Regions from separate parts of the Glutamicibacter sp. NPDC090743 genome, predicted to be linked through region 1. Evidence: predicted binding sites of a transcription regulator. Region 1 holds the regulator's gene; the other holds the start of a gene.
The links. The regulator Rex, encoded in region 1, represses fermentation and respiration genes when NADH is low (regulators of the CRP and FNR family bind a similar motif). The targets are predictions, from matches to a motif close to CTTGTGAANNNNTTCACAAG.
Positions count from the first base shown of each region.

Region 2: the regulator Rex is predicted to act here: its motif matches at 1,962-1,981, upstream of ACIQTS_RS11005 (MarP family serine protease).

Region 1 is NZ_JBIVXE010000001.1:1,933-9,043, forward strand. Features, by position in the region: gene ACIQTS_RS00010 (potassium transporter TrkG) at 1-300, opposite strand, end outside; gene ACIQTS_RS00015 (acetoin utilization protein AcuC) at 506-1,675, shown strand; gene ACIQTS_RS00020 (ArsR/SmtB family transcription factor) at 1,777-2,214, shown strand; gene gdhA (NADP-specific glutamate dehydrogenase) at 2,405-3,748, shown strand; gene ACIQTS_RS00030 (helix-turn-helix domain-containing protein) at 4,005-4,229, shown strand; gene ACIQTS_RS00035 (30S ribosomal protein bS22) at 4,369-4,467, shown strand; gene ACIQTS_RS00040 (HAD family phosphatase) at 4,570-5,376, opposite strand; gene ACIQTS_RS00045 (glutaredoxin family protein) at 5,439-5,684, shown strand; gene ACIQTS_RS00050 (redox-sensing transcriptional repressor Rex) at 5,712-6,386, shown strand; gene ACIQTS_RS00055 (hypothetical protein) at 6,493-7,111, opposite strand, start outside.
Region 2 is NZ_JBIVXE010000005.1:12,488-19,598, forward strand. Features, by position in the region: gene acs (acetate--CoA ligase) at 1-49, shown strand, start outside; gene aroQ (type II 3-dehydroquinate dehydratase) at 180-632, shown strand; gene ACIQTS_RS11005 (MarP family serine protease) at 642-1,832, opposite strand; gene ACIQTS_RS11010 (Crp/Fnr family transcriptional regulator) at 2,037-2,714, shown strand; gene ACIQTS_RS11015 (NUDIX hydrolase) at 2,783-3,697, opposite strand; gene ACIQTS_RS11020 (RidA family protein) at 3,759-4,235, opposite strand; gene ACIQTS_RS11025 (transglycosylase domain-containing protein) at 4,461-6,749, shown strand; gene ACIQTS_RS11030 (metallophosphoesterase) at 6,869-7,111, shown strand, end outside.

The DNA of each region.
Region 1 (7,111 bases):
GGCGAATGACCAGTGCACAGCGGTGGAGACGGTCGTTAGGCCAGTAACGCAAACTGCCGACACAGCGGTGAATAATGCGTCATGCAGCGCGGTGGCTTCCCCCGTGGCCGAGGAAAACGGCGCCGCGAGCAGGGAGGTGAACAACGTGATTGCCAGCAAGAAGGCGCCAAGAGTCAAGCGCGCGGGGGAGCGCACGGTGAAGTCCGCAACTGCGATGCGAACGGTCAGCCATTTCTTGCGTCGCTGTTCGCGCATTTCAGCTGCCCGGGCGCTGGGGCCCGATGCACTGGCTGTGCTCATTTATTACTCGCCGTTTCCTGGGGAACAGTTCTTTGCCATGAGGATTTGAAGTCCTTCTAGTAATTTACGCGTTTCCACCGCTAAACGCTTGTGTTGCCCGGCTAAAGACCCGACAAGCCGCGCAAACTGCCATGAATTCATGAGTTGGGTCACTATCGGGTAGCCTGAAATCGTGTTAGATCCGCAGCATGCCCCACGGCCCACCATGGTGATGTGGGATGAAGAGTATCTGAAGTACAAATTCAGCGACTGGCATCCCATGCACCCTTCACGGCTAGAACTGACCTATCGGCTCAGCGATGAGCTGGATATCTTCGATGCGCCGAACGTCACGATACAGGCTCCGGATATTGCCGACGATGCGGTCATCGGCTCCGTCCATGACCAGAGCTATATCGATCAGGTGCGGCGGGTGAGCAAGGATCCAACACTCGTTGCCGAAGAATTCGGCTTGGGCACCGAAGACGACCCGGTATTCGCCGGGATGCATGAAGCCGCCGGGCGCATTGTTGGCGGTTCGGTAGCAGCGGCCCAAGCCATCATGGACCAAGACGTGGTCCGTGCGGTGAACTTCGCCGGTGGCATGCACCACGCCGCGAAAAGCAAGGCCAGCGGTTTCTGCATCTACAATGACGCTGCTGCCGCGATCCATCGCATGCTGGAACAGGGTGCCCAACGCGTGGTCTACATCGATGTGGACGCGCATCATGGGGATGGCACCGAGTCGATCTTCTGGGATGACGAACGCGTGCTGACCATTTCCATCCATGAATCCGGGCTGTCGCTGTTCCCCGGTACGGGATTCGCCAATGAAATTGGCGGCAAGAACGCCGAAGGCAGCGCAGTAAATGTTGCTCTGCCGGCAATGACCGGGGACTCCGGGTGGATGCGTGCCTTCCATGCGATCGTTCCGCAGCTGGTACGCGCTTTCAAGCCGGAAATCATCGTCTCCCAGCACGGTTGCGATGCGCACCGCGATGATGACATGACCAATTTGAAGCTGTCTGTTGATGCGCAACGCCAGGCGGCCCTGGACATATCCCAGTTGGCAGATGAGCTGTGCGAAGGCCGGTGGTTGGCTACCGGAGGCGGGGGATACAACGTCACCGCCGTCGTGCCGCGTACCTGGACCCACCTGACGGCGATTGTTGCCGGCAAGCCGGTGCCGTTGCGTACCTATGTTCCCGAGACCTTCCGCCGCTACGTTCTGGAAAGGTACGGCCGTGCCATGCCTTACCTCATGGGCGATGACGCTCAGCTGTGGTGGCGCAATTGGGAAGTCGGCTTTGATCCGGCCGATCCGGTAGACCGAACCATCATTGCTACACGCAAGGAGATATTCCCGCTTTTCGGGCTCGATCCATGGTTCGACTAGCCTCGCATGGCTGCGGCCACCGGAGACAGAGGCGAGACTTCACAGCATTTTAGGCATGGAAATCGATTGCCAACCGTTCATATGCCGTTAGGGTTATGTGTGTGGCAATTGATGAAGTGTTTTCGGCGTTGGCTGAACCAACCCGACGAAAGATTATAGAAGCGCTCAAGAACGAGCCGAAAGCAGTGGGCACTCTGGTCACTGAACTGGAGATCTCGCAGCCGACTGTTTCCAAGCACTTGAAGGTGCTGCGCGAAGCTGAACTCGTGAGCATGGCCGCTGCCGGGCAGCGGCGCATCTACAGCATTGATACCTCAGCGCTGGAAGACCTCGTGCGCTGGTGCGCCGATTTGGTACCTGCCCAACCGGAGGGCCAAGAGCTGGTAACCACGCAGGCCGAAGCCGAGGGGCAGCTGGCAGCGGTATCGAATCCAACGGCTCAGCAGATCGGGCGGCGCGTTGGCCAAGGCCTGGAACAAGTTACTGGACGTGCGCAAGAGTTTTTCGAGAAACTTCCGCGGTTCGGGCGTCGGCGCTAGCTCTTGTCCAGTCATCGGCGCTGCAACCGTGCAATATGGTCAATCTTTTAAGTTACGCGCGCAATCCTGTTTTATAACATGAAAATTTTGTTCAGAATGCCCAGCATGGCATTCTCGTGTGCGGGGCAGTGACGCCGGCAATGAGGCCCCTTGTGCGCCTGTGCCTGCCCCAAGTGATGAGGAGAAAAACTTGGATAAGCACTTAGCGACGATTCGCGACGAAGTCTTCCGCCGCAATCCCGGCGAAGCAGAATTCCACCAGGCCGTCACGGAAGTATTCGACAGCCTTGAAGCTGTATCGGTCAAGCATCCTGAATACGCCGAAGCCGCAATCCTGCAGCGTTTGTGCGAACCTGAACGCCAGATCATCTTCCGAGTGCCATGGGTTGACGACGAAGGCCGCGTGCAGATCAACCGCGGCTTCCGCGTTGAATTCAACTCGGCTCTGGGCCCATACAAGGGCGGTCTGCGTTTCCACCCATCGGTTTACCTTGGCATCGTCAAGTTCCTGGGCTTCGAGCAGATCTTCAAGAACTCCCTGACCGGCATGCCCATCGGCGGCGGCAAGGGCGGCTCGGACTTCGACCCGCGCGGCAAGTCCGATGGCGAAGTCATGCGCTTCTGCCAGTCCTTCATGACTGAGCTCTACCGCCACATTGGCGAATACACCGACGTGCCAGCCGGCGATATCGGCGTTGGCGGCCGCGAAATCGGTTACCTCTTCGGCCAGTACAAGCGCATCACCAACCGCTACGAGTCCGGTGTGCTGACGGGCAAGGGCTTGAGCTGGGGCGGTTCCCTGGTTCGCCCGGAAGCCACCGGCTACGGCGCAGTGATCTTCACTGAAGAAATGCTCAAGACCCGCGGCCAGACTTTCGATGGCCAGCGCGTGGTCGTTTCCGGTTCGGGCAACGTGGCAATCCACGCCATCGAGAAGGCGCAGGCACTGGGAGCGAAGGTCGTTACGGCTTCCGACTCGGCCGGCTTCATCGTTGACGAGGGCGGCATCGACCTGGATCTGCTGCGTCAGATCAAGGAAGTTGAGCGCGGCCGCATCTCCGAGTATGCCGAACGCCGTGGCACCAAGAAGGTGAAGTACGTTGCCGGTGGCAGCGTCTGGGACGTTGCAGGCACCGTGGCGCTGCCCTGCGCAACCCAGAACGAATTGGGCGCTGAGGCCGCAAAGAAGATGGTTGCTGCTGGCACCATCGCAGTGGCCGAAGGCGCCAACATGCCTACTACCGCTGAAGCGACCTCGATCTTCCAGGATGCAGGGGTGCTCTTCGGCCCGGGCAAGGCTGCCAACGCTGGTGGTGTTGCTACCTCGGCTCTGGAGATGCAGCAGAACGCCAGCCGCGATGCATGGAGCTTCGAGCACACCGAGCGTCGCCTGACTGAGATCATGGTCGGCATCCACACCAGCTGTGCTGCTACTGCAGACGAGTACGGCATGCCGGGGAACTACGTCGCCGGCGCCAACATCGCGGGCTTCGTGAAGGTCGCAGACGCAATGCTCGCACAGGGCGTCATCTAATAATCTGCAGCGCTGCAATCCGCGTGAATTCATTGGGGACCCGGTGAAATCACGCGGATTGTCTCGTTCAGGCATCAAAAAATGTGATTCAGATGGTCACGTGTGTGTTTCGTGATGCAAAAGTTACAAAAGTGCGATTAGACTAGTACAAAGCGAACGTGAACCTGAACCGCCGATGTTGATCCAAAGTCGTGTAAGTTCATCTTCGCAAAATTAACGCGACGAATAAGAGATCAGCGTCAGGAGAATATCCCGCATGACGGATAAACAGAATTTTGCCGGAGCCCGTTTCATGACTGTGGCCGAAGTGGCCGACATGATGCGCGTTTCCAAAATGACCGTTTATCGGCTGATCCACGCCGGTGATTTGCCTGCTGTTCAGTTCGGTCGCTCCTATCGCGTTCCGGAAAACGCCGTGGAATCATATCTGAATGCCGCGGCCATTGATCCGCAGCACGGTACCGGTTCTTACGGTCGATAGTCCGCGCGATGGTCAGAGCATGACCGAAAAGCGGGTAATCTGTTAAGGAACGTTTAACGTCCGGTCAACCTTGTCCTTGGGCTCGCGCGCAAGCAGGCATTTGGGGTTGACGCATTTATTTAGTTTGTGAGGAACCACTATGGGCTCTGTTATCAAGAAGCGCCGCAAGCGTATGTCGAAGAAGAAGCACCGCAAATTGCTTCGTAAGACCCGCCACCAGCGTCGTAATAAGAAGTAAATCTACTTCTGAGCATTTGCCGCTTGGCAATCATCGCCACCGCTTCACAGTGAAACTGTTGAACGGTGGCGATTGCTTTAGCCAAAGCCGCCCAGCGCCGGCCTAAGAGCCGGAACGGCGCAGAATGGACCGTCGCGCCGCCCAGAGCGCACCAAGCACTCCAGCGGCCTTCAGGCCTAGTTTGGCGGCTCGCTGGCCGGTGCGGAAATCGTAGACCTGCCAGCCGCGGCGCTTGGCGTAGGCGCGAAGCCGCGCATCGGGATTGATGCATACGGGGTGTCCCACAGCTTCAAGCAAGGGAACATCATTGTAGGAATCCGAGTATGCCCATGATTTCGACAGCGAGATGCCGCGAGCCTTCGCCAGGGTGCGCACCGCTTGCGCTTTTTCCGCAGCGTGCAGGATCGGGCTGGCCAGCGCTCCGGTGTAGAAACCGTCTTCGCTGGCCACTACAGTGCCCAATGCACCGGTAAGTTCGAGACGTTGCGAGATGACATTCGCCACTTCCAGGGGAGTGGCAGTGACTAGCCAGACTTCACGGCCCACCGTCCGATGCTGGCGAGCAATGGCTACCGTACCGGTCCATAGCTTGGGTTCGATGTATTCGTCATAGATCTCGTTGCCGATCTTCTCGATCTCGGACACCGGGATCCCTCGGACCATCATCAACGCACGGTCGCGAATCTGGTGAATGTCCCCTAGGTGCTCACCGCGCGCGGCGAAGCGCAACTGCTTGAGCGCGAACCAGAGGATTTCGCGGAATTGGAAGAAGCGGCGCTCATGCAGTTTCCGGGCCAGCAGATACAGCGATGCACCGCGCACAAGGGTGTTATCTACATCGAAGAAAGCGGCGACCGTGTCCGGAGCCAGGGCGGAATTCGGGCTGGGGTGATGATCGATGGAAGACATTTGATCCAGTTTATTTCATTGCCAAGTTTAAGGGCGGTTACGGCTCGTGAGATTATAGGCAGGTGAGTACTTTGAATCAGATCCAGCTGTTGGTTCGAGAAGGCTGCCACCTGTGCCAGGCCGCACGCGCAACCGTGGCCGAGGTGACTGGCCGGTTGAATATGGAGTTTTCCGAACTGGATATTGACCAGCACCCTGAATTGCTGGCCAAGCACCACGAGGAAGTGCCGGTTCTGCTGATCAACGGAGAAGTCCGCGACTTCTGGCACATCGACGCACAGCGTCTGGAACGACTACTGAGCAGCTAGCCGCTGCCGAATAAATGAAAATGCGTTGTGCTCTTCAAGAGCACCGAAAAGTGCGGGAGAACGAAGATGTCAGAGCTTGAAGCCCGGGTCCTGCCTGAGGCCACGCTGGCTCGACTGACCCAGTACTTGCGCGCGCTGAACGCCTTGGAAGCCCAGGGCCTGGAACGCACCAGTTCCGGGGTGCTGGCCAAGGAAGCTGGAGTGAACCCCTCCATCCTGCGCAAAGACCTTTCCTGGTTGGGTTCTTACGGAACCCGCGGGGTGGGCTACGTGGTCCGCGAACTGGCAGAACATATCAGCCGCACCCTCGGCCTGAACCAGGACTGGCGTGTGGCCATCCTCGGCGCCGGTAACCTGGGGCGCGCGCTCAGCGGATATGCAGGCTTCAGGACTCGTGGCTTCAACGTCAAGGCGATCCTGGATATCGACCCCGCACTGGTCGGCAGGCCGGTCGGCGAGCTGCACGTGGAAGCGATCGCGGACTTGGCCGCAGTGGTTGAACGCGAAGAAATCAACATCGCTGTTCTGGCAATTCCGGGCGATGCTGCGCAGGACCTGGTCTACGAACTGGCCGCGCTTTCGGTCCGCTCGGTGCTCTCGTTCGCACCGATGCCGCTTCGCGTACCCGCGGGCATGAACCTGCGGCGCGTTGATCTTTCCACTGAATTGCAGATCCTGGCATACCTCGCCGTTCAAGGCTGAAGCCGCGCAGACGAGAAAAGGCGTAGCCGCGTTATCCTTTGGGTGGATGGAGCGGCTACGCCTTTATTGTCCCTGCAGGGCCTCGCGAAGAGGCTCGGCCATGCGTTTAGCGGAAGCCGGCCAGGCGAGCCTGGCGGCGCTGCGCAATGTATTGCGAAGAAGGGCGCAACCAGGCGAAGACCACGCCTGCAATGCCCAACAAGATGCCCACAACGTAGACAGCGTTGATAATTCCGGCTTGAGTGTCAGCGAACATGCTGATCATTGGAACGATAGTCACCAGATTCAGCAGTGAAAGCGCACCGAGGATCGTGGCGATAATTCGCATGGCGCCCACGCCGCGGCCAACGAAGAAGCCCACCAGGAAATACAGGGCCAAGGTGATGATCATGGAGATAATCACGAAGGTCGACATCATGGAATTGACCTGGGCCATGAAGGCCTCAGGGCTTGCCATCATCTGTTCAACCAGTGGATCCTGCTCCATGCCCGGGGTGCTCTGCATCTGGTTCTGGAACTCTTCTTGCACCAGCGACCACTGCTGGCCAATCATGTTGGCCATCATGTTGGAGTTGGTCATCAGCCAGCTGGCGAGGGCACTGAAGATGCCCGCGAGCATGATCAAGCCAAAGGCGATAGCCAAGGTCCGTGGCCGCTCGGTCGGCGGCTGCACGCCGGCGTAACCTCCCTGCTGGGCATAATGGTCGTAGCCCGGTGCCTGCGGT
Region 2 (7,111 bases), on a different contig from region 1:
GTCCGATTCAACGGTGATGAGCCAGATCGCGCAGTCCATGGGCAAATAGCCTCAGCACGCCCCAGTGCAGCAAGCCGCCGTTCGTCCACACCGCTGGTGTGGACGAACGGCGGCTTCTTGTATTACGGGGCCAAAGGATTCGGGCGGGAATTTCCCGGTTGTGTAATAGATTTGAGTTCATGACTGAGAACGCATCGAACACCATCTTGCTGCTCAACGGCCCCAACCTGAATCTGCTGGGCACCCGGGAGCCGGAAATCTATGGCCACGACACCCTGGCCGATGTTGAGCAGCTGGCCCGGGAAACCGCTGCGGCCCTCGGCTTCGAATTGCGCGCCTTGCAGTCCAACCATGAGGGTGTGCTCATCGACGCGATTCACGAGGCCCGCACTACCGCAGCCGGCATCATCATGAACCCCGGCGCATTCACCCATACCTCTGTGGCTATTGCCGATGCCATCAGCGGCGTGCAGTTGCCAGCCATCGAGGTGCACATCTCGAACGTGCACAAGCGTGAAGCGTTCCGCCACCATTCCTTCATCTCGCCGGTAGCCAGCTCGATCATCATCGGTGCGGGCGTGCACGGCTACAAGCTGGCGGTTCAGCAGCTCGCGCATTTGCTGGGCAAATAGCCGCAAGCCCTAGCCGGTGACGCAGTCGCCTGTTTTGATGCTGGTGCGCCGATCGCCGCCCAGCTCCATGGCGTTCTCGATCTCTTCGAGGCTCAGGGCGAAGCCGACCTCGTCATCGCTGCGCGACTTGGCGAAGATCAAGCCCACCGCGTCGCCGGATTCATCCAGCAGCGGTCCGCCGGAATTGCCCTGGGCTACTTCCGCGGTGAGCTGGTAGACAGAGATTCGAGATGGGTCCGCGCCATAGATATTGGCAATGGAGACGAAGGCACGGGAAGCGATCAAGGCTCCGCGGATCTGCTGCGGGCCGCCCGCTGGGTGCCCGATAAAGGTTGCCGAGTCGCCGCGCATCAGGTCATCAGCGGCGAGGTCGATAGGCTCTGCCCCCAGCCCTTCGACGTAAAGCAGCGCGATGTCGGCCTTGGGATCGAAATAAACAACCTTTCCGCGGTGAACTTCGTCACCGCCGACCTCCACGGTTGCCGCGCTCAATCCGGCGACCACGTGCGCGTTGGTCATGACCAGCTCGTGGTCGACAACGAAGCCTGAGCCGGTCAGGTTCACACCGCATTGCACCGCGGTACCGGAGATCTTGGCGGCCGATTGAGCAGCGGCCAGCTGCAGGTCGTTAGCTGCCCATTCGGTGTTGGCCGGCGCCTGGACCGGGGGCGCGAAAGGCTCCAGGAATGCGGGGAGGGTTTCGGCGATCACCTTGGAGCGTGCGGTGGAAATCGCGGCATCGACAAACTCGGGTGTCAGGCCACGAATCGAGTCGATCATCTTGGACTTGCTGATCTCCAGCGAAAGCCTTGGAATACCCATGCTTGAAGTGGAAAAGGCCAAGCCACCGATGATTGTGGCGGTAATGAACACCGACAGCACGCCACCGGCAATGCGGTCCGCGGCACGCAGGAAATCGACATTCATCCAGTGGCGGATGCGGGTTGCAATCACCCGTCCCAGAGCTTGCCCGAGAATGATCAGCACGGCTGCGGTAGCTATCATCAGGCCGACCCGCCACCAGGGGTTCGTGGCGAAGGTGGAAACCAGCGGGATGGCGAAGAATGCGGCGACGCCGCCGACAATCAGGCCGAGCATGTCGCCAATGGTCAGCAGAAAACCTCGACGAACTCCAACAACGAAAAACGTCAGCAAAACAGCGCAGATGACTACGTCGAGCCAGCTGAAAATTCCGAGCACCAAGACCCCAGTTCATTCATAAAGTTCGTATAGACCCAAGGTACCCTTAGAAGCTGATGGATTTCTGCGAGCAGATTCGCGAGTTTTAGTCGAATGTGCGTGATTTTCAACATTTTCTTGGTTAAACCACGTGTGGAAACTGTCACATTGTTACCGAATACGGCACAATGAAGTAAGCGCCTACTACTGTTGACAGGAGATTTAATGGATATCGAGGTACTGCGTCGCGCGCCACTGTTTGCGTCGCTTGGTGATGAAGTATTCGCCGCGCTAACCGAAGAATTGACCGAGGTTGATCTCTCCCGCGGCGCATCGGTGTTCCGTGAAGGCGATCAGGGTGACCGTCTGTACTTCATCGTTTCGGGCAAGATCAAGCTGGGTCGCACCTCTTCGGATGGTCGCGAGAACCTGATTGCTGTTCTTGGCCCAGGCGAACTGTTTGGCGAGATGGCATTGTTCGATCCACACCCACGCAACGCAACTGCAACCGCCGTGTCCGAGACCCGCCTGGCGGGCCTGAGCCACGAGAACATGCGCAAGGCTATCTTGAACTCCCCTGAGGTCTCGATCCAGCTGCTGCAGGCTCTGGCTGCACGTCTGCGTCGTACCAATGAGTCCCTGGCCGATCTGGTCTTCTCTGACGTTCCTGGCCGTGTTGCCAAGGCTCTGTTGGATCTGGCTGACCGCTTCGGTCGCCCAGCTACCGACGGCATCCTGGTTGCCCACGAACTGACTCAGGAAGAGCTGGCTCAGCTCGTTGGTGCTTCCCGCGAAACCGTGAACAAGGCTCTGGCCGAGTTCGTACAGCGCGGCTGGCTGCGCCTGGAAGCACGCGCCGTCGTGATCCTGGACATCCAACGTCTGCGCCAGCGCTCGCGCTAAACCGCAGTGATGCAAACAGGCCGAGAATCCTTCAAGGATTCCCGGCCTGCTTTGTTTAAGTTCTGCTCTCAGTGCCCGGCAGTAGTCTGCCATGGGCGGGAGGATTCAGCGCTCATGGAGCCAAGGACTTCCAGATAGTAAATGCCATCGCGCACCAGCAGGTCCGGATGCTTGAGATTCAACGAACGGGCCCGCGAAAGGTAGGCGACCACTCCATTGGCCTCCGCCATGGCTTCCAGGATCATTTCCACCGCCGGGTAGCTGATCTCCGAGAGCGCGAGGTTCACCGTGTTGGGTTGGCCAACGCTGTCCCCCAGCTCGCTGGTGCTGCGTTTGGCCAATATTTCCCCGGCGGCACACCAGCGCCCCCATTTGCCTTTGCCGCGCAGCAAGGCAGCCTCCTGGCGGTTGGGCACGGTGGCAGTGAAGTACCAGGTGTCGAAGCGGCGCAGGGCAAAGTTCGGGTTGAGCCAGTGGGATACCGGACGCAAAAGGTCTGTGCGCAAGCCCAGTCCGCGGCGGCGCAGGAATTCGTCGAAGGCCAGGTCCTGTCCGGCGATTGCTTCGCGGGCGGTCATCCAGTCTTCCGCATCGGTCATTTCGACCACGGATTGCTCATCGGTGCCGGCCAGCAGGATTCCGGTCTCTTCGAAGAGCTCGCGAATGGCGCAAACGATGTATGCCTGCGCCAACTGCTGGTCCAGCATGTCCATGCGCTTGGACCATTGGGACAGGCTTGGACCGAACCATTGGTAGGTGGCACGGTCGCTCGCCTCGTGGCTGCCGCCGGGAAAGGCCACGTTGCCCAGTGGGGAGCCCCCGGGGCGATAAGTCAGATAGGTCTCCACGCCGTGGGAAGAATCCCTCACAAGGCAGATGGAGGAGGCGCGCCGCGGGGTGCGCGGCGTGCGCGAACCGAAAGAGAACCAGTTTTCGGCGGTGGCAATTTGATGCGGTGGCAAATCAAAGAGCCGGCGCACCATACCGCTGCGCGGCCCCGCCGGGAATGCCCGTCGGGACCGCGCAGCAGGAATCTGGCTTGAATTACTCAAATTCGGCGATGACCTCGACCTCGACAGGTGCATCCAGCGGCAGAACGGCAACGCCGACGGCCGAGCGTGCGTGCAAACCTGCATCGCCGAGTACCTCGCCGAAGAACTCCGATGCCCCGTTGATGACGCCTGGCTGTCCGGTGAAGTCCGGTGCCGACGACACGAAACCGACAACCTTCACGATGCGCTTAATGCGATCTAGATCACCAATTTCGGCCTTGATGGCGGCCAGCGCGTTAAGCGCAGCGGTCTGTGCCTGGGCCTTCGCTTCCTCGGCTGAAACCTCGGCGCCAACCTTTCCAAGGGCTGTGAGTTCACCCTTAATCAGCGGAAGCTGGCCGGAGGTGTAGACATAGTTGCCGGTGGTAACGGCTGGCAGGTAGGCGGCTACCGGCTTTGCCACAGCTGGCAAGGCATGACCGAGCTCGGCCAGACGGGCCTCGACACGCGAGGAAGTAGCTTCTTGCATGGGATTTCTCCTTCAATAAATGATGTTGCTAGTTACGCTTTCGGACGCTTCATGTAAGCCACTGGAGATGAGCCGTTGGGGCCTGGAACCACGGTTACCAGCTCCCAGCCATCGTCACCCCACTGGTCCAAAATCTGCTTCGTAGCGTGAATCAAAAGCGGCAAAGTGGCGTATTCCCATTTAGTCATACTCGATACGTTAGCGCGTCCTTGTAAACTAGTGGGTATGGCAGCCAAGAAGTCCCCTTTTTTTGATACCGCTACCACCCTGGGAAAAGTCGTTGCATTCTTCGGAATCAGCGCCCTGTGTGGTGTGCTCGCAGCAGGCATGCTCGTGCCCATTGCAGCTATCGCAAAAACCGGTTTGACCACCGGTAACAACATCGTCAGCGCGCTCCCGAGCTCGTTTGAAAAGCTCCCCATCCCGGAGCCTTCCACGATCCTTGACGCTGATGGCAAGGCCATTGCGAACTTCTACCAGCAAAATCGCCAGCCTGTGAAGCTAGATGACATCTCGCCGAACATGCGCAAGGCGATCATCTCGGTGGAAGATGAGCGTTTCTACGAGCACAAGGGCATCGACCCCAAGGGCATCGCCCGTGCAGTAGTTGGCAACCTCACCTCTTCGAGCCGCTCTGGTGCTTCCACCCTGACCCAGCAGTACGTGAACAACCTGCTAGTGAATAACCAGGTGCTCACCGGTTCGGACGAATCCACTGTTTCCGGCCAGAAGGGCTACTCGGATAAGATCCGCGAGCTGAAGTACGCGGTGGCCATCGAGAAGGAAATGTCCAAGGACCAGATCCTGGAGGGCTACCTGAACCTGGTGCTCTTCTCGGGTCGCGAGTACGGCGTGCAGGCTGCCGCTCAGCACTTCTACTCAACCGATGCCAAGGACTTGAACGTGCAGCAGTCGGCCATGCTTGCCGGCATGGTCCAGCTGCCAAACGTCTACAACCCGATCAACAACCCTGAGCGATCCATCGACCGCCGCAACAAGGTGCTGGGCAACATGTACCGCACCGGTGCAATCACCAAGAAGGAATACGACAAGGCGGTGAAGTCGGACCTGGAACTGGATCCGCGCACGTCCCCTTCCGGTTGCACCGCGGCCAAGGAAAATGCGTACTTCTGCGACTACGTCACCAATCTGATCCTTTCCGATGACACCTATGGCAAGACCAAGGAAGATCGCGAAGGCCTGCTGTACCGTGGCGGCTTGACCGTCAAGACCACCCTGAACAGCAAGCTGAACAAGAAGGCCGCCAAGGACGCAGCGAAGGCTATCGATCCAAAGGCCAAGTCCAATACCGACATTTACTCCTCGATCGTTTCGGTCGAGCCGGGCACCGGCAAGATCCTGACCATGGCGCAGAACACCACCTACGGTCCGGAAGTCAAGAACTCGGGCGAGAACACCTATTACAACTTCGCTGTCGAGCGTTCCCTGGGTGGCGCTGGCGGGTTCCAGGGTGGTTCTACCATGAAGCCGTACACCACCTTGGGCTGGCTGTCCGAAGGCAACCGCATGTACGACAAGATCAATGCCAAGAAGCAGGTTTTCGTACCCGGCTCCAAGTGGCGGGCATCTTGCCTTCCCGGAGGAACGACAACTGTTGGTTCTAATTGGGAACCGAAGAATGCATCGCCTGGCTTCTACCGCTCGATGACCGTGGATACCGGCCTGTACTGGTCGATCAATACCGCGACCGTGCAGGAGGCCTACAAGACCGACCTGTGCACCATCGCCGATTACACCAAGAAGCTTGGCGTACTGGATCAGGGCGCCAAGGGCGGCCCTGCCCCGATCTCGCCTTCCAACCCTTCGTTCATCATCGGCTCGGCAGAAATCACCCCGCTGTCCCAGGCTGCCGCTTTTGCGGCTTTCGCCAACAAGGGCGAGTACTGCGAACCACGTGCCATCAACAGCGTGACCGACAAGGACGGCAACGAGTACAAGGTCAAGAAGGAATCCTGCTCCCAGGAGATCGACCCGACCTACGTTGCCGATCTGAACGGCACCCTGAAGAAGATCGCCACCAACCGCGTCTCCAAGGGCCGCGTCGACGGCCCAATCGCTGGCAAGACCGGTACCAACAACTACGCGTCCTCGACCTGGTTCGTCGGCTACACCACCGGAATTTCGACCGCCACCTGGGTCGGCCGACTCAAGGGCAAGGCCGGCGAAGAGAAGAACCAGATGCACGGCGCGATGGTCAACGACAAGAAGGCCCCTTGGATGGTCGATTCCTCGACCTTCGCCGCCCCGCTGTGGGTGGACTTCATGGAGGAGGCCGTGCACGAATACGAGCGGAACAACTTCGGTTCGGCCCGTCGCCAGCCGCCTCCGCCAAAGCCGAAGGAAGAAGACGATTCCAAGTCCGACTCGGATGAGAAGGACAATGACAAGGAAGAGTCGAAGGAAGATTCCAAGCCTAAGGAAGAATCCTCGCCGAAGCCCGACTCCGATAACAAGGGCAACGGAAACGGCAACGGCAAGAAGTCCGATGACTAGCTGAATATTCGAAAGGCCGCGTTCAACTTTGGTTGGACGCGGCCTTTCGGTTTAGATTGGCATAGGAGAACTCCACCAGAAGTTGCCTCCGGGCTTGAAAGGACGATGGCACAGAAGTCATGGTTGAACAGAATAATTTCGCTTCGGCATTACGTCATGCCAGCGGTACTGCGGCCCTTGCCGCCACCGGCGCTCTGGCTATCGGCGGAGCTCTGGTGGGCTATGGCATGCTGGAGGCCCAGAAGTTCGGGCTGCGCCACGAATCGCTTAAGGTCCTGCCCCGCGGATACGGCGACATCAAGGTCCTGCACCTTTCGGACATCCACATGGTTCCAGGGCAGGAAGCCAAAACCCAGTGGCTG